Regions from separate parts of the Catenuloplanes atrovinosus genome, predicted to be linked through region 3. Evidence: riboswitches for the same ligand, from Rfam matches in the RefSeq annotation. Region 3 holds a riboswitch; each other region holds the start of a gene.
What was found. A riboswitch is a leader RNA that binds a small molecule or an ion and turns the genes downstream of it on or off. The one in region 3 is predicted to bind cyclic di-AMP.
Positions count from the first base shown of each region.

Region 1: linked by a shared signal. The riboswitch ahead of J2S41_RS31825 (coiled-coil domain-containing protein) and the one ahead of J2S41_RS34440 (C40 family peptidase) in region 3 are both predicted to bind cyclic di-AMP.
Region 2: linked by a shared signal. The riboswitch ahead of J2S41_RS27870 (C40 family peptidase) and the one ahead of J2S41_RS34440 (C40 family peptidase) in region 3 are both predicted to bind cyclic di-AMP.
Region 4: linked by a shared signal. The riboswitch ahead of J2S41_RS24645 (C40 family peptidase) and the one ahead of J2S41_RS34440 (C40 family peptidase) in region 3 are both predicted to bind cyclic di-AMP.

Region 1 is NZ_JAVDYB010000001.1:7,143,870-7,148,326, reverse strand. It holds gene J2S41_RS31835 (HAD family hydrolase) at 1-31, shown strand, start outside; gene J2S41_RS31830 (glycoside hydrolase family 65 protein) at 91-2,457, shown strand; cyclic di-AMP (ydaO/yuaA leader) riboswitch at 2,675-2,805, shown strand; gene J2S41_RS31825 (coiled-coil domain-containing protein) at 2,808-3,803, shown strand; gene J2S41_RS31820 (glycosyl hydrolase) at 3,845-4,457, opposite strand, start outside.
Region 2 is NZ_JAVDYB010000001.1:6,301,986-6,306,442, reverse strand. It holds gene J2S41_RS27880 (sigma-70 family RNA polymerase sigma factor) at 1-43, shown strand, start outside; gene J2S41_RS27875 (DUF6642 family protein) at 231-851, shown strand; gene J2S41_RS27870 (C40 family peptidase) at 899-1,927, opposite strand; cyclic di-AMP (ydaO/yuaA leader) riboswitch at 1,936-2,080, opposite strand; gene J2S41_RS27865 (DUF6232 family protein) at 2,864-3,319, shown strand; gene J2S41_RS27860 (helix-turn-helix domain-containing protein) at 3,497-4,324, opposite strand; gene J2S41_RS27855 (helix-turn-helix domain-containing protein) at 4,433-4,457, opposite strand, start outside.
Region 3 is NZ_JAVDYB010000001.1:7,736,063-7,740,519, reverse strand. It holds tRNA gene J2S41_RS34455 (tRNA-Gly) at 49-119, opposite strand; gene J2S41_RS34450 (pyridoxamine 5'-phosphate oxidase family protein) at 167-688, opposite strand; gene dcd (dCTP deaminase) at 743-1,321, shown strand; gene J2S41_RS34440 (C40 family peptidase) at 1,422-2,360, opposite strand; cyclic di-AMP (ydaO/yuaA leader) riboswitch at 2,423-2,596, opposite strand; gene J2S41_RS34435 (LamG domain-containing protein) at 2,735-3,556, opposite strand; gene J2S41_RS34430 (C40 family peptidase) at 3,754-4,457, opposite strand, start outside.
Region 4 is NZ_JAVDYB010000001.1:5,571,110-5,575,566, reverse strand. It holds gene J2S41_RS24655 (type 1 glutamine amidotransferase) at 1-232, opposite strand, end outside; gene J2S41_RS24650 (MurT ligase domain-containing protein) at 624-1,844, opposite strand; cyclic di-AMP (ydaO/yuaA leader) riboswitch at 2,206-2,368, shown strand; gene J2S41_RS24645 (C40 family peptidase) at 2,374-2,868, shown strand; gene mraZ (division/cell wall cluster transcriptional repressor MraZ) at 3,315-3,746, shown strand; gene rsmH (16S rRNA (cytosine(1402)-N(4))-methyltransferase RsmH) at 3,928-4,457, shown strand, end outside.

The DNA.
Region 1 (4,457 bases), 590 kb from region 3:
CGAACTCCTGGACGGCGGCGAGCCCCGATAGGGACGGCAACCCGCCGGTGGTTCACCGACGGGCTCAGATCAACACTGAAAGGGATCGCTGTGATCCGAGAGCGGGCTTATCCGGTCGAGCCCTGGCATGTCCGCGAGACGCGGCTCGACCTCGACGTCCTGGCACAGTCGGAGTCCGTGTTCGCGCTCTCCAACGGCCACATCGGCCTCCGGGCCAACCTGGACGAGGGCGAGCCGCACGGTCTGCCGGGCACGTACCTGAACTCCTTCTACGAGCTCCGGCCGCTGCCCTACGCGGAGGCCGGCTACGGCTTCCCGGAGTCCGGGCAGACGATCGTGAACGTGACGAACGGCAAGCCGATCCGGCTGCTCGTCGACGACGAGCCGTTCGACGTCCGGTACGGCGACCTGGTCTCCCACGAGCGCGTGCTGGACATGCGGGCCGGGACGCTGGAGCGCGAGGTCGAGTGGGTCTCGCCGGCCGGCCGGTCGGTGCGGGTGCGCTCGACCCGGCTGGTGTCGTTCACCCAGCGCGCGATCGCCGCGATCGCCTACGAGGTCGAGCCGGTCAACGGCCCGGCCCGGGTGATCGTGCAGTCCGAGCTGGTGGCGAACGAGCAGTTGCCGCCCACCAAGCGCGACCCCCGGGTCGCGGCGCTGCTGGAGTCGCCGCTGCTGGCGGAGGAGGAGCTCACCCAGGAACTGGGCGGGCTGCTGATCCACAGCACCAAGACGAGCAAGCTGCGGATGGCCGCCGCGATGGAGCACGTGGTGGAGACCGAGGGCCGCCACATGGTCAAGACCGAGGGCAACCCGGACTGGCTGCGCACCACGGTCGCCTGCATGCTCGAGCCGGGTCAGAAGCTGCGGATCGTCAAGTTCATCGCGTACGGCTGGTCGTCGCGCCGCTCGGTGCCCGCGCTGCGGGACCAGGTCGGCGCCGCGCTGGCCAGCGCCCGGCTCACCGGCTGGGACGGGCTGGTCGCGGCGCAGCGGGAGTACCTCGACGCGTTCTGGGACCACTCGGACGTCAAGGTCGAGGGCGACCCGGAGGTGCAGCAGGCGGTGCGCTTCGCGCTGTTCCACGTGCTGCAGGCCGGCGCCCGGGCGGAGATGCGGCCGATCGCGTCGAAGGGGCTCACCGGCCCCGGGTACGACGGCCACACGTTCTGGGACTCGGAGACGTTCGTGCTGCCGGTGCTCACGTACACGCAGCCGGACGCGGCCAAGGACGTGCTGCGCTGGCGGCACGCCACCCTCGACCTGGCCAAGGAGCGGGCCGAGACGCTCGGCCTGCGCGGTGCCGCGTTCCCGTGGCGGACCATCCGCGGGCACGAGTGCTCCGCGTACTGGCCGGCCGGCACCGCCGCGTTCCACATCGCGGCGGACATCGCGGACGCGGCCCGGCGTTACGTGCTCGCCACCGGTGACGAGGACTTCGAGCACGACTACGGCTTCGACCTGCTGATCGAGACGGCCCGGCTGTGGCGTTCGCTCGGCCACCACGACCGGCACGGCCGCTTCCACATCGACGGCGTGACCGGCCCGGACGAGTACACGGCCGTGGTCGACGACAACATCTACACCAACCTGATGGCGCAGCTGAACCTCTACGCCGCGGCGGACGTGGCGCTGAAGTACCCGGACAAGGCCCGGGCGGCCGGCGTCGACGACGAGGAGATCGCCGGCTGGCGGGACGCGGGCGCGGCCGTGCACCTGCCGTACGACCACGAACTGGGCGTGCACCAGCAGTCGGAGGGCTTCACCCGGCTGCAGGAGTGGGACTTCGAGGGCACGCCGCAGGAGAACTACCCGCTGCTGCTCAACTACCCGTACTTCGACCTGTACCGCAAGCAGGTGGTGAAGCAGGCCGACCTGGTCCTCGCGATGCTGTGGCGCGGCGACGCGTTCAGCGACGAGGAGAAGGCGCGCAACTTCGCCTACTACGAGGCCCGGACGGTCCGCGACTCGTCGCTGTCCGCGTGCACCCAGGCGGTGCTGGCGGCGGAGACCGGCCACCTGGAGCTCGCCCACGACTACCTGGGCGAGGCCGCGCTGATGGACCTGCACGACCTGCACAACAACGCGCGCGAGGGCCTGCACGTGGCGTCGCTCGGCGGCTCGTGGATCTCGCTGGTGATGGGCCTCGGCGGCATGCGGGACCACGGCGGCCAGCTGTCGTTCAACCCGCGGCTGCCGGAGCGGATCACCCGGATGGAGTTCGCGTTGCTCTGGCGCGGGCTGCGGCTGCGGGTGGATGTACGCAGCGACGAGGTCACCTATTCGCTGCGTAACGGCACCGGTGAGAAGAGCATCACACTTGTGCACCACGGCGAGCTGGTGACGGTGTCGGCGGACAAGCCGGTGACGATGGGAATCCCGGAGCGGACCCACGTGGGGCCGGAGCCGCACCAGCCCGCGGGCCGCGCACCGGCCCGTCGTGCAAGCTCTCTGTAATTGACTGTTCGACAATTAGTATAGGAAAGGTCGCCCCGATTATCCGGGGCGGCCTTTTCGCATACCGTGTCGATGTGTCTCTATGGTTTCCTGTTATTGAGCGGGCACTTTGCGTCACTATAGGGAATTCTTAAGTTTCCGGATCTAGAGCGGTCGTCCTAGCAGCGACTGGGTAGTCTTGCCGCCGGTCGTCATCGGCGGGCGCGCCCGGTGCCCGTGGCGACCACCGCCAAATCGCTCAGCGAGTCGGGGAACCACGTTCGTGGGGTGAATCCGCGCCAGCGGTAGGGGTGTCGTTCCCATCCCGAACCCGTCAGCTAACCCGGCCGGCGGTTGAGGAGAGGAACATGATGCGCCTACGGCGAATAGCGGCACTCGCCGTGCTGCTGGCGAGCGTTGCCACCGCAGCGTTCGCAGCGCCCGCCTACGCGATCGACGAGGGCGGCACGGAACAGCTCAGGAAGCAGCTCGACGCGGCCAGCAAGGGCTACATCGAGGCGAAGAACAAGCTCGCCGCCTCGGAGAAGCGCCAGAAGGAGCTGACCGAGGAGCTCAAGACCATCGAGGCCGACCTCAAGAAGCGCGAGGAGACGGTGGGCGAGCTGGCCGGCCGGACCTACCGCAACGGTCGCCTCGCCCCCATGGTCGCGATGCTGAACGTCTCCGAGGGCAACGGTTTCATGGACCGTGCGACGTTGCTCGAGACCATGACGATCAACCAGGAGAAGCAGGTACAGAACCTGGTCGAGGCCAAGGACGAGGCCACCCGTGCGAAGTCTGCCATCGAGGCTGAGATCGGTGAGCAGAAGAAGCAGGTCGAGACCATGGACAAGCGGAAGAAGCAGGCGGAGAACGCGCTGAAGGCCGCGGGCGGCGGCGCCGCGGCGAACGTGCAGTCCGGCAGCGGCTCCGCGGCGGTCGCGGTCGCGACCGAGCGCGGCGCGGACGGCTCGTTCCCGGCCGAGAGCTGCACCGTGGACGACCCCACGACCGGCGGCTGCATCACCCCCCGCCTGCTGCACGCCTACCAGCAGACCAAGTCGGCCGGCTTCAACCACTTCGTCTCCTGCTATCGCAGCGCCGAGGACGGTGGTGAGCATCCGCGCGGCCGGGCCTGCGACTGGTCGGCGCAGGCGAGCGGCTTCGGCGGCGTCGCGTTCGGTGCGGACAAGGCCTACGGCGACAACCTGGCCAACTTCTACATCAAGAACGCGGACCGGCTCGGCGTGCTCTACGTGATCTGGTACAGCCGGATCTGGCTACCGTCGAGCGGCTGGCAGTCGTACGCGGGCGGCGGCACCCCGTCCGGTGACCATACGAACCACGTGCATCTATCCGTCATCTGACGTGACGAAGGAGCCCGCGGCACGCGCCGCGGGCTCCTTCGTCACCAGACCCGCACCTCGCCGTACGGAATCAGCGTGACCGGCCCGGTCAGCCCGTAGGCCTGGCGCGGCGCCACGCCGTAGACCGCCGGATCGGCGACCCGCAGCCGGTTGTTCAGCGTGGTCGCCACCTCCACCTCGATCGTGTTCCGGCCCTCGTGCAGGTACGGCCCCACGTCCGCCACCGGGTTCAGCGGGCTCACCGGCACCGCGCGCCCGTTCACGGTCACCCGGGCGGTGTCGAAGACCTCGCCCAGGCCGAGGTACGCCCCGGCGCACGCCGGCACGTCCACCACGGCCGTGTACCGCCCGACGCCGGACACGTCCGCCAGCCCCGGGAGCTCTGTCCACGGCCGCAGCCCGTCCAGCTCCACCGTGTGCGTCACGGAGAGCGTCTCGGTCGCACTGGACCCCGGCCGCCAGTCCGCCACCCGCAGCGTCCACCGGGTGAGCGGGATCGGCGCCGGCACCGCCGGGATCGTCCGGCTCACGGTCCGCCCGTCGTCCAGCGTCGCGGTGTACGTGCCACCGGTCGCGGCGCGCAGCGTCAGCCCGCGCTCCGTGGCCAGCACCCGGTCCGCGGTCGTCGCGGTCACGTGCCGGTTCGCCGCGCCG
Region 2 (4,457 bases), 1.4 Mb from region 3:
GCTGCGCGAGCTGGCCCGCGCGGAGGGCCTCCAGGCGGCCTAGACCACAACCCCACACCCCTCGGCGGTACGAACGAACCGGCCGGTCCCGATCCCCGGGGCCGGCCGTTGCGTTCGTCACTGCGGCCGCGTCGCGTCGCGATGGCCACCGCGTCAGCGATGGGCAGGGCGGCGCGGGATGGGTAGGGTCGCCTGCGGGGTACGGGAAACCACAGCTCGGGGGAGGCGATGTGGCGCGCGGCGGCATCTTCTGCGTGGAGGGTCAGTGGCACCGGGACCTCTACGAGCGAGGCTCCGTCATCCCCACGCTGGAACTGCTGGAGCGCCTGCGCCGGATTCGGTTCATCTACCGTGACGTGGCCACCCCCGAGGAGCTGAGCTACTTCCTCGACCGGTGGCTGCTGAAGCAGTACAGCGACTACCGCGTGGGGTTCTTCGCCATGCACGGCGAGCCGGGCCGGCTGTGCCTGACCGACAAGGCCGCGGTCGAGCTGGACGACGTGGCGGAGCAACTGGCCGGGCGCTGCCAGGACAAGCGCCTCTACTTCGGGTCCTGCTCCGTGCTGAAGGCCTCGGACGCCACGCTGCTGGACTTCCTGGACGTCTCCGGCGCCGCGATGGTGTGCGGCTACACCCGCGAGGTCGACTGGGTGGACTCGGCCGCGTTCGAGACCGTACTGCTGGACGTGCTGGCCAACGGCGCGATGGTGAACGCGGCGGAGAAGCGGATGGGCTCCGGGCCGTGGCGGGAGCTGGCCGCCTACCTGGGTTTCCGGATCGTCTACGCGAACGGGCGCACCTGGCGGCCGGGCACGCGCGGGCGGGTGCCGGTGCAGGCCACCGCGGTGTGAGAAAGGGCGGGCACCCGTGGGGTACCCGCCCTTTCGCGCCGTGCCGCCTATCTGACCCGGCCGTAGCCGTACGGCGGCATCATGTTGATCGGTGCGATGGTGAGCACCTCGCCCGGCCGGGGCGCGTGGATCACCTTGCCGCCGCCGATGGCGATCGCGACGTGCGCCAGATCGCGGTAGAAGACCATGTCGCCCGGCTTCACCGCGGAGGCGGGTATGTGCGCCACCACGTTCCACTGCATGGCCGCGTTGTGCGGCAGCGACTTGCCGGCCGTCGCCCACGCCGCCTTCACCAGGCCGGAGCAGTCGAATCCGTTCGGGCCCGCGGAGCCGTAGATGTACGGCTTGCCGAGCTGCGCGTAGGCGAACTGGACCACGCTGCTCGACCCGGCGGGCGCGCTCGGGACGGCGCCGCCACCGTTGTTGCCACCACCGCCGTTGCTGCCACCGCCGCCGTTGTTGCCGCCGTTGTTCACCGGCGTCCGCGCGGCCGCCTCCTCCTGCTCCCGCCCGTACGCGGCCTTGCGCAGCGAGTACAGGTTCTTCAGCTCGCCCTCGATGCCGGCCCGGCGCTTGGCGGCCTCGTCCCGCTGCGCCTTCTGCTTCTTCTCGGCGGCGTCGAGCTTGGCCTTCTCCTCGGCGTACTGCGCCTCGGTGGCGGTGTAGACGGCGACCTCGTCGTTGCGCGTCTCGGCGAGCTGCTCGAGCACGCTGAGGCCGGCGACCAGGTCCTGGCTGTCGGTGAGCGTGAGCAACGTGTTCGCCTCGCCGAAGCGGCCGGACTTGTAGGCCCGATTGGCGAGCTGGCCGACGGAGGTGCTCGCCTCCTTGACCTGCTCCTCGAGCGCGGCGGTCTTGTCGCTGAGCTGCTTCGCGGCGGCCTGGGTGGCCTTCAGCTCCTCATTGAGCTTGTTGTAGGACTCGATCACGACTTCCAGCTCGTGGGAAGCCTTGTCGATCTGCTTGGTGAGGTCGGCGCTGGACGGCTCGGCGTGGACGGCGGTGGCCGGCGCGAGAACGCCGACCGCGATGGCCGCCAGCACGGTGGCGCGCAGGATCGCACGCGAAGCTGACAACGGGGTGGACCCTTCTTCCCTGCCGCCTACCGGGTTAGCTGACGGATTCGGGCCAGAAGGACGCCCTACCGCGCGTGCGCACGGATTCACCCCGGATGGGACTCTGATGGGTCCCCGGTTCGCCGCAACACCGCTCGAGGGCCACGCCGGGTGGGCCCGGCAGGACCGGCGATCGGCGGGCTCGATTCCGGACGGTGCGGGGGTGCACCGCCGGCCGAGGCCGGGCGATTCGGCGGCGCCGGGCTGGCGTCATTCCGGGGGGAGTGACTGCGGACCAGGTCCGGCCCACCCACGGTAACGACCAAATCGGAGTATCGAAAGGGTGACGGCGGTCATCTGTGGGCTTTCGCCGAGAATGGGGCAAATTTCGTGATAGCGGAGAGTAAAGGAATGCCTTCTTGGAGTAATTGATCGATGCGGCGGCGGTGATGAACGCGCGGAATACGCAATTTGCGAGTTCTTGCGGACGCTTCCCGTTCCACTTCTCGGGCAAATGCGTATAAACGCCACAGGAAATCGTCTGCCGCGCAGCCCTGACGGGTGGAAATCTGCCAGGTGGCAGATTGCCCCCTTCCCATTAGTGGCGTGCGGTTGGGAGTATGGCCATTGGGGAGGTCTCAGGGTTCTCCCGCAAGGGAGACGCTTCTCGGCACGGGAGCCCAGGCGATTTTCCCGCAGCGCGCGCTAACGCATCACGTGATCCTCGGAGTCCACGCCACAGGACTCCGGAGATCGTCTTTCCCCGGGGGCGGGGAAAGCCACCGCGGCGGACGCGGGGTGGTGACCGGCGGCAACCGGAAACACCACCCGCGATCGCCGTAAACAACAGACCAACTCCTAAAGAGCCGCAGGAGGACTCCGATGGAGAATAGCGCTCGTTACTCGCCGCGTTCAACCCGTCGCTACGTATCTCCCGGTGCCGCGCCGAGCACCCGGGTGGCGTTCGAGACGGCCGACGTCATCGTCACCCCCGAGTACTTCGAGGTCGGCGGCCGGCGCTGGCCGACCAGCGAGCTGGCAGGGCTGCGCACCGTGCGAGGCCCATTCGACCGGCTCACGGTGCGTGCGGTGGCCGCCTCAGGGGTGAGCCTGCTGGCGGTCTTCGCGGCACTCAGCTTCGGCAACGGTCTCCAGGGGCTCGGCCCGGCCACCTACGTCGTGCTCGGCGCGGCGGCGCTGGTGCCGATGCTGCTCGGCGTGGTCGGCAATCGCACCCGGCCGCGCGTCTGGGAACTCTGGGGCGATTACCACGGCATGACGGTCCGGCTGTTCGTCAGCGACAACGAGAGGCAGTACGGCCAGATCTCCCGCGCACTGGTGCGCGCACAGGAGGTCGCGAAGCTCGGTGCCGTCCGGGCGCCGGTGTCGTCGATCGACCCGTACAGCATGTGAGTCGAAGCACGATGTCCGTGCCCGAGTGACAATTCCGGACCGGGGTGTGGCGGCACGACACGACCCCTTCAGATAGCCCGCTGGTTCACGGACCACATTGGGAGATCATGGGCGCGCTTCCCCGGGCGCGCCCATGACCATGGCGCCTTTGGCGGTTCCGGCCGGAAAGGCGCTTCGTCATTCGCCGCCGACGATTTCCTTGATCATCGCCAGTGACTCCGCCGGGTCCAGCGCCTTGTCCCGCAACTCGCGGAAGACGTCGAGGTACGGCCGGACCTCCTCGGGGCGGTCGATGACCTCGTCGGTGACCGCGTTCTCCACGAACATGACGTCCGCGTCCTCCGGGTCCGGGAACTGCAGGATCGCGAACGGCGCCACCACCGGCGGCGGGCCCGCGCTGAACGGCAGCACCTGGATCGTGATGTGCGGCGACGCGCTCAGCGAGACCAGGTGGGTGAGCTGCTCCGGCGCCCGCTTCGGCGCGTGCGCGATCCGGTGCAGCACGGCCTCGTCGATGATCGCGGTGATCCGGGGCGGGCGCCTCTTGTTGAGGATCTCCTCCTGGCGCCGGAGCCGCACGTTGATCCGGGTGTCCCGGTCGTCCTCGTCCATCGGCCGCACCGGCGCGCCGCCGGCCGCGAAGCCGCGGGTCTGCAACAGCGTGGGCAGCGTGGTCGGGGCGAAGTAAAGCACCTCCACGCTCTCGTCCTCCAGCCCGATGTAGGCGTAGTAGGACGGGTTGACCCGGTCGCGCAGCGTCGACCACCAGGTGCGCAGGCGCGAGTTGCGGGCCAGGCCGAGGATCTCCTCCACCCGGTCGGGCTCGGTGATGCCGTACAGCCCGGTCAGCGCGCGGGCGTCGATCGTGGAAATGCCGACGGTGCCGGCCTCGATGCGAATCACCTTCGACAGCGACCAGTCCATGGCGGCCGCCACCTCGGCGCGGGTCTTGCCGGCCGCCTCCCGGGCCGCCTTCAGCGCGTGGCTGAGGCGCCGCCGCCCCATCGAGGGGCCCTGTCGCGCCGCAACCGTGCGCTTCGTCGACCGTGGTCCGTGGCCTGGGTCTTCGCTCTGATCGTGTGTCATCGCGTAGCCGCACCTGACTAGGGGTGGTCAGACCATCTGGGTGACCATTTTG
Region 3 (4,457 bases):
GCGAGAAGGCCCCGGCTCGCGCACTCCGCGAGCAGGGCTCCGACGACGAGCGGGTGACGGGAATCGAACCCGCACTGTCAGCTTGGGAAGCTGATGTTCTGCCATTGAACTACACCCGCGTGGTGCGGACCCACTCTACCTGGTTGCCCGATCCGTACGCGAGCGCCTATGCCTGTGAGTCGCCGGAGGCGGCGATGACGATTTCGACGGAGGGGGCGTGGTCGCGCCAGACCTGGACGGCGGGGCGGGCGGTGGTGTCGGTGGCGAGGGGGGTGGCGCCGCCGCGGCCGTGGCGGGCGAGCATGGCGACGTCGATGGTGAATTCGTAGAGGCGCCAGTCGACGTGGGGTTCGGCGCGGAGGTCGCCGGCGAGGCGGGTGATGCGGGCGAGGTCGGTGACGGCGTGGGCGTGGCCGGCGAGGTAGGCCTCGTCGTCGCTGTCCTCGGGCGGGAAGCTGTGCAGCGCGTAGCGGCCGTCGCGGTCGAGGTCGCGGCGCTTGGGGGAGTCGACGATGAAGCAGAAGAGGCCCTCGTCGGTGATGACGGGGCTGACGGGGTGGACGCGGGGGCCGCCGTCGGAGCGGACGGTGGCGAGGTAGCCGAGGCCCGGACCGTACTGCTGCATGAGGGAGCGGATGGCGGCGGCCAAACCGGGCTGTGACGAGGCGAAAGCGGTCCAGGTAGCCATGCCGCAATCCTATCGAACATGCGTTCTAACGGCCAGCTTGGTTAAGGTGTCCGGATGCTGCTTTCCGACCGGGATCTGGTCGCCGAGATCAAGGCTGGCACGCTGGCGCTCGATCCGTTCGAGGCCGCGCTGGTCCAGCCGTCCAGCATCGACGTGCGGCTCGACCGGCTGTTCCGGGTCTTCAACAATCACCTGTACACGCATATCGACCCGTCCGTGCAGCAGGACGATCTCACGTCCGAGGTCGAGGTGCCGGTGGGTCAGCCGTTCGTGCTGCACCCGGGGGAGTTCGTGCTGGCCTCCACGCTGGAGGTGATCTCGCTGGGTGACCAGTTGGCCGGGCGGCTGGAGGGCAAGAGCAGCCTGGGCCGGCTGGGTCTGCTGACGCACTCGACGGCCGGCTTCATCGACCCGGGCTTCAGCGGCCACGTCACGCTGGAGTTGTCGAACGTGGCGAATCTGCCGATCACGCTGTGGCCGGGCATGAAGATCGGGCAGCTGTGCATCTTCCGGCTGTCGTCGCCGGCCGAGCATCCGTACGGCTCGGAGGTCTACGGCTCCCGCTACCAGGGCCAGCGCGGCCCCACGCCGAGCCGCTCCTGGCGCAACTGGCGCACCTGGCCGACGGCATGAGCGCCGCCGGCATGAGAGTCGCCGGCATGAGAAAGGCCGGCATGAGAAAGGCCGGCATGAGAAAGGCCGCCCTGCAGGGCGGCCTTCCACGTCGTACGGGTTAGAGCGGGCTGCCGAAGCTGTGCACCGGCATCGCGTCCATCTTCATCATCCGTACCGGTTCCGCCGGGTTGGGTGCGTGCACCACCCAGCCGTTGCCCGCGTACATGCCGACGTGACTGAGGTCGGCGCGGTAGAAGACGAAGTCGGCCACCTGTAGTTCGTCGCGGCTGACCGACTTCATCAGCCCGCGCTGCGCGGCCGCGTTGTGCGGGAAGGACATGCCGATCTGCGCGTACGCCGCGAGCATCAGGCCGGAGCAGTCGAAGGCGTCCGGGCCGGCCGCACCCCAGACGTACGGCTTGCCGATCTGCGCGCACGCGAACTTGATCACGACGCTGCGCTTGCCGCCGGGGTACTCGTACGGGCAGGGCGCCGGGGCCAGCTCGCCGCCGCCGCCGTTGCCGTAGACCTGGAGCCGGAGCTTCTGCAGCTCGTCGACCTTGGCGTTGATCTCCTTGGTCTTCTGGCTGAGCTCCGCCTCCTGCGTGGTGAGGTCGGCGATGAGCGCGTCCAGCGGCGCCTTCTCCGCCTCCAGCTGCTCCTTCAGCTCGACGACCTCGGCGATGTCGCGGCCCTGGGTCCGGGCGAAGTGGTCGAGCAGCTCCAGCTGGTTGGTCAGCGTGGTGGGCGAGCCGGTCAGCAGGATGGATCCGAGCGTGCTCGCCGGGCCGGTCTTGTACTCCTCCGCCGCGATCACGCCGACCCGGCCCATGACCAGGTCGACCTCCGCCTGCAGCGGCTGAATCCTGGTGCCCAGCACCTCCGCCTGCTTTTTCTTCTTCTGCAGCTCCTGGCGGGTGGAGTTGTGCTTCTCGATCGTAGGCTCGAGCTCGGTCCACGCCTCGTCGATCTGCTTCTCCACCTCCGCCACGGTCGGTTCCGCGTGGGCGGCGGTGCCGCCGAGCGTGACCACCAGGGCGGTGGTCAGCGCGCACATCGCACCGACTATGACGGACCGATTTCGGAGTGCGGCAATGCCTGCCACCGAAGTCTTGCTCCCTCGTGTCCCTGACCGCCTACCGGGTTAGCTGACGGGTTCGGGCGGGTGAGGCCGGTGCAGAAGCGCTCACCACAGGGTCATCGCCCTACCGTCGGTGGGTGGCCGACGGATTCACCCCAAGTGCGCCTTGGGTCCCCGGTTCATCCGAGTGAATGATTCGGCGGTGTCAGGCTCGCGGCGACCGGGGGTGATCGCGCGTCGTCGAGCCTGGCGATCCCCAAGATTAGAGAGGCAAAACGGACGCCGCAAGCCGATCTACCTCAAAAATCGGTACGTACAAACGCCGTCGCGGTACGTTATGCAACTGTCCGTTAATTGATCGTCACGTATACATCGTCGATCTGGCCGGCATATTGATCGTTGTTGGCCGTCACACTCTTCCCGCCGATTCGCAGCGGCTCGGTATTCGCGATGGACAGCCGGACCGGGAGCTTGACGGTGCCGCGCGCCGCCCCGTCGACCCTGATCGACAGCGTGCCGCGGTTCCGCACGCATCCGACCGTGTGCCACCGCCCGTCGGCCACCCGCACCGGCGCGATCACCCGGTAGATGCGGGTCGGGCTGGCCACCACGCAGCTCGGCCGGCCGGCGATCCCGTCCACCTGCAGCTTGTACTGGGTGCCGCCGCCGACCGAGAAGCCCTTCTGCAGCACGTTCGCGCCGGCCGAGGTGTCGGTGGGCCGCATCAGCACGGACGCGCCGTACTGGAACCGCCGGGTGCCGGGGTTGAGCGCGGCGGGGTGGCCGCCCTCCAGGATCGCGCGCGGGCAGTTCTGCGGCAGCGCGGTGCAGCGCGCCGGGAAGGCCGCGGCCCAGCCGGCACCGTGCCGGGCGAGGCCGAGCACGCCGCCGACCGCGGTCCGCGCGCGCATGCCGTACCGGCCGGTGAGGTCCAGGAACTGCCGGCCCGCACCGCCGTCGAACGTGTACCGGACCGCGATCGGCCCGGCCGCGGCCCGCGCCACCTCGGACGGAGCCGAGGTGGTCTCCTCGTCCACGAAGGCCTCCGGCGAGAACACGGCGGCCGAGCGCGAGGGTGAGGGGGAGGCCGGCGGCGCGGACGCCGTGGAGGACGGCGACGGCGCTGGCGACCCGCCGGACACCACCACCGCGCCCGTGAGCAGTGCGAGCACCGCACCTCCCACGGCGACCGCAGCCACCCGGCCGGTCAGCATTACTGGCATACGGCGTGAATCCGACATTCCCCCATTGTGGGTATTGCCGGTCCCGCCGCCCGGCCCACCCACCGCAGCCGGCCGCAAAAATCATGCAAAAGCAGGAGCCCTCGCCGGTACGTCCGGCGAGGGCTCCACTGCGAAACGGCGCGGCGTCAGCCGTACCGGCGGAAGCCGACCACCGGCATCACGTCGATGCGCAGCACCTCGACCGACATGCCCGGCTGCGGCGCGTGCACCATCATGCCGTTACCGAGGTAGATGCCGTCGTGGCTGAGGCTGCTGTTGAAGAACACCACGTCGCCCTTCTGGGCCTGGTCCGCGGGTATCGACGTCCCCATGTTCCACTGCGAGACGGTGCTGTGCGGCAGGCTGATGCCGGCCGCCGCGTAGGAGAACGCGACCAGACCGGAGCAGTCGAACGAGCCCGGGCCGGCCGCGCCGAACACGTACGGCTTGCCGAGCTGCGCACACGCGGTCGCCACGACGGTCGCGGCCACGCCGCTGGCGCCGGAGGACGAGCAGTTGCCGTCGGAGGGCGAGGTGCTGCCGCTGCTCGGGACGTTGGCCACCGAGCCGTACGCCTCCTCCTGCAGCTTCTCCAGCTCGTCGAGTTCCTTCTCGACCTGCGTTTTCTTGTCCGCGAGCTCCTTGTCCCGCTTCTCCTGCTCGGAGACGACCTTGTCCAGCGCGGCCTTCTGCTTGTCCATCTCGCTGCGGGCGGCGGTGACGGCCTCGATGTCCTGCCGCTCGCCCTCGGCCAGCCGGTCCAGGTAGATCAGCTGGTCCGTCAGCGCGGTGGGTGAGCTGGTCTGCAGGATCGAGTTCAGCCCGGACGCGGGACCCGCACGGTACGACC
Region 4 (4,457 bases), 2.2 Mb from region 3:
GGTGCAGGCCGCCGTCCGCGTTCAGCCGCTGCGCCGCGAGCGCCTGCGGGCCGTCCTCGCCGCCGCCGATCAGATACACGTCCGCGTGCGTGGGCAGTGGCTGGTCGGAGCGGACCTCGATGGTCTCCACCGGGATGCCGCGCTGCTGCGCCCGCTTGGCCAGGATCAGCATGTTGCCGCGGTCGCCGTAGGTGGAGAGCAGGTCGGGGTAGACCCACACCACCCGGACCACGCTGTCCCCGCCCGCGCCCTGCGGCGCCGGCTGCCCACCGGGCTGCTGCTGCCCCTGCGCGGGCGGCTGTCCGTAAACCGGCGGCTGTCCGTGAACCGGCGGCTGGCCGTAGACCGGCGGCTGTCCGTAGACCGGTGCCTGCTGGGGCGGTTGCCCGTAGACCGGTGCCTGCTGCGGCGGCTGTCCGTAGACCGGCTGCTGCTGAGGCGGCTGTCCGTAAACCGGCGGTTGTCCGTAAGCCGGCGGCTGGCCGTGGACCGGTGGCTGGCCGTACGCCGGTGGCTGCTGCCCGTACCCCGGCTGCGGTTGTCCCTGGACCGGTGGCTGCTGGCCGTAGGCCGGCTGATCGCCCCAGCTCTGCCCGCCCTGGCCGGGCGCGCTCCACTCCGGGTTAATTGACACGGTCCAGCTCCGCTCGGATGTCTTGGAAGGCGGTGTAGTTGGCGATGACCTCCAGGCGCCCCGGCGGCACGCTGGCGATCGCCTCGCCGAACGAACGGACGTGCCGGAAGGGCACGTCGTTCACGTCCAGCCGGACCGCGAGGTCGAACGCCCGGTCGCCGGTGATCAGCACCTGGCGCCCGCGCAGCGGCGCGAAGTCGACGTCGAACAGCCAGGACGTGTCCAGCCCGTCGGGGTCGCGCGCGTTGATGGACAGCAGTGTCGGCGCGTTGTCCGCCATGTCGAACGCCTCGAGCCAGCTCGCCGGGTTCTTCGCCAGCAGCAGCCGGATGTTGCGCCCGTCCCGGTCGACCTGCGCGTAGCGGCCGGCCACCGACGCGACCGAGGAGAGCGTGGGCACGGCCTGCAGCGGCCGGATGCCGAACGCGGCCGCGACCGCGAGCGCGGTGGCCGCGTTGCCGAGGTTGACCCGGCCGGGCAGCTGGAGCCGGATCAGGTGCCAGGCGCCGGACGGGTCGAGCACGCCGTCGTCCTCGACCACCCACTGCGGCGCGGGGCGGCGCAGCGGGCAGCCGGTGCACCACCACTGGCCGTCCTGGCGCTCGATGGTGGAGCCGCACTCCGGGCAGACCCAGGAGTCGTCCTGCCAGCGCTGGCCGGCGCTGAACCAGCTCACCGTGGGTGAGTTGCCGGCGGCCCAGACGATCATCGGGTCGTCGGCGTTGGCGACGAGCGCGACCTCCGGGTGCTTGGCCAGGGTGGTGCGCCAGAGCTGAGCCATCATCGCCACCTCCTTCGCCCGGTCGAGCTGGTCGCGGGAGAGGTTGAGCAGCGCGACCACGCGGGGCCGGGTCTCCTCGATCACCTGCGGGAGGTAGTGCTCGTCCACCTCCAGCACCGCGTACGGCGTGGCGCCGGCCTTGGCCAGCGCGGAGGTGTGCCCGGTGGGCATGTTGGCACCGAAGGAGTTGGTCGCCACCGGCCCGAGCACGCCCAGTGCGGCCGCGGTGAGCCGGGTGGTCGTGGTCTTGCCGTTGGTGCCGGAGACCAGCGCGATGGCGCGGCCGGCGGCGAGGTGCTCGAGCAGGTCGGGATCGATCTTGAGACCGATCCAGCCACCGATCACGGAACCGTCGCCCCGCCCCGCCGCGCGGGAGAGCGCGGCGGCGGTGCGGGAGACCTGGGTCGCGACCTTGGCGCGGAGGGGCATGTTGCCTTGCGTCACCCGAGCGAGGTTACCGGACCGGCACCGCTTCCCGGCCGGGTCGTTCGTCTCCGGGCGATAACCACGTACCGCAGCGGTGTGACCTCGATTTGTGTGGGAAGCTTCACCGGCCTCGATATACGGAGGGTAGTGGTGCGCGCCCGAACGGTGGCGGAATATCGGGCACCCGACACGTCGGGGCGGCGGGCCGGGCATGCCAACCTCGGAGCGTGATCATTTGACCACGAGGACCTGCTCCCGGCGTCCGCTACAAACGATGGGCCGGTGTGCGATCCGCCCGCCGGCCGCGCCGACCGCGGGACACGCCGAACCCTGCCCGTTCCCGGCGACGCGACGTCACCTCGCAGCACACATGGCACCGAAGGGCAGGGACGGGGGAACCACCCGATTCATGACGGCTCGTCCTACGAGCCTGGGGGTGAAGCCCGGCCGTGACCTCTCGCGGCCGGGCCGGGCATCTTCGGCGCCCGAACCCGACAGCTAACCCCGCAGGCGCGCCGGAAGGACTCCTTTCGTGACAGCGCACTCCCCGGTCCGGTCTCCGCGTCTTCGTCGGAATCCGGCCCGGCGCTCCACCCTGCTCGCCGCGCTGGTCGGACTCTGTGTCGCGGCCGGCCAGCTCACCGCCGTCGCGCCCGCGAGCGCGGCACCGGCCGCCAAGGCGGCCGCGGTCGTCGCGCTCGCCAAGAGCCTCACCGGGAAGCGGTACCGGTACGGCGGCGCGAACCCGAGCGGATTCGACTGCTCCGGGTTCACCATGTACGTCTACCGCAAGGCGGCCGGCCGGGCGCTGCCGCACAGCGCCAACCGCCAGCAGCGGTACGGCGTGGCGGTCCCGAAGTCCCAGGCGCGCCCCGGTGACCTGCTCATCTTCCGCAAGGGCGCGCACGGCTACCACGCCGCGATCTACGCGGGCGGGGACTACATGTATGACGCCCCGCGCCCCGGCGTGCGGGTCGGCAAGCACCGGATCTGGTCCCGCTCGTACGTGGTGCGCCGGATCGTCTGACCGGGAAGGGCCCGCCGCGTCCGGCGGGCCTTTCCGCATTCTCACAGCGATTCCGCAGCGACCGTTCGGCGCCACCCACGGAGATCATCCGGCCACGCCACGTGGCCGCGCGATCCCTCCACTTCCCTCCACGGAATAATCCCCAGCCCTGCACACCGCGGAAAAACCACCCGAAAAATCCGTATAAAAGGTGCGGCGAGAACGTCGATCCGTACGGATGTCGGAAACCGGACGGGCGTACGGGATGGAACCCCTCCACCGAGCGCAACCCTGCGTGACGTGCTCTTTTGCACGCCCACACCCCTTGACGACGCGCTGATTCCGGTTGCGGGTGGAGGGAAGTGGAGTAAAGTGGGGCCACATGGCGGGGTCGTGGAGAGCCCGCCGGCCCGAGTGATCAGCGGCACCGCGAATGCCGCCGGCAAGGGCGAGGGGGTGAGCCGCGAGTGTTTCTCGGCACGCACACCCCGCGCCTGGACGACAAGGGCCGGCTGATCCTCCCGGCCAAGTTCCGGGACGAGCTGGCGGGAGGTGTCGTGATCACGAAAGGGCAGGAGCGCTGCCTCTACGTCTTCCCGATGCCCGAGTTCCAGCGGATCTCGGGGGAGCTGCGGGCCGCACCGATGACGCACAAGGCGGCGCGGGCCTACAGCCGGGTCTTCTTCGCCAGCGCGCACGACGAGGTTCCGGACAAGCAGGGCCGGGTGACCATCCCGGCCCACCTGCGGGAGTATGCGGGGCTCGACCGTGAGCTGGTCGTGATCGGTGCCAGCACCCGGGTGGAGATCTGGGACAAGGCGGCCTGGGAGTCGTACCTGGCGGAGAGCGAGGACGACTTCGCGGACATCGGGGAGGGGGTGCTGCCCGGCGGGCTGTAGTCGACGGGAAACCCGTACTGCGAGATCTCCAGCCGCTCGGCGCTCCTGACGCCCCTTCCCCGGTGTCAGGCGCGACGGTGGTGACGCCAGGAGGGCGGATGGGGATCTGGCGGTACGGTCTTCGTCGCACTGCTGGCGGGCATTGCGTGAATCGAATCGTCACCAGGTGATGGGGGTCGACATGGGGGTGCCCGAGCCGGAGCTCGTGGCCGAGGGCCGGGAGTGGCAGGCGCGCGGCACGCACGTGCCCGTGCTGCTGGAGCGGTGCCTGGCGCTGCTCGCCCCCGCGCTGGCCGGCGACGCGCCGGTCTATGTGGACACGACCCTGGGTCTCGGCGGGCACGCCGAGGCGATCCTGACCGCGAACTCCCGGCTGACGCTGATCGGCCTGGACCGGGACACGGAGGCGCTCGAGCATTCGCGCCACCGGCTGGCCCGGTTCGCCGACCGGGTCCACCTCGTGCACGCGGTCTCCGACGAGCTGCCCGGCGTGCTGGACCGGCTCGGCTACGAACGGATCGACGGCGCTCTGTTCGATCTCGGCGTCTCCTCGTTACAGCTCGACGCGCCCGATCGCGGGTTCGCCTACGCCCAGGACGCTCCGCTGGACATGCGGATGGACCAGGGCCGCGGCGTCACCGCGGCGGACGTGGTCAACGAATACGAGGCGGGCGCGCTGGCCCGGGTGCTGCGGGTGTACGGCGAGGAGAA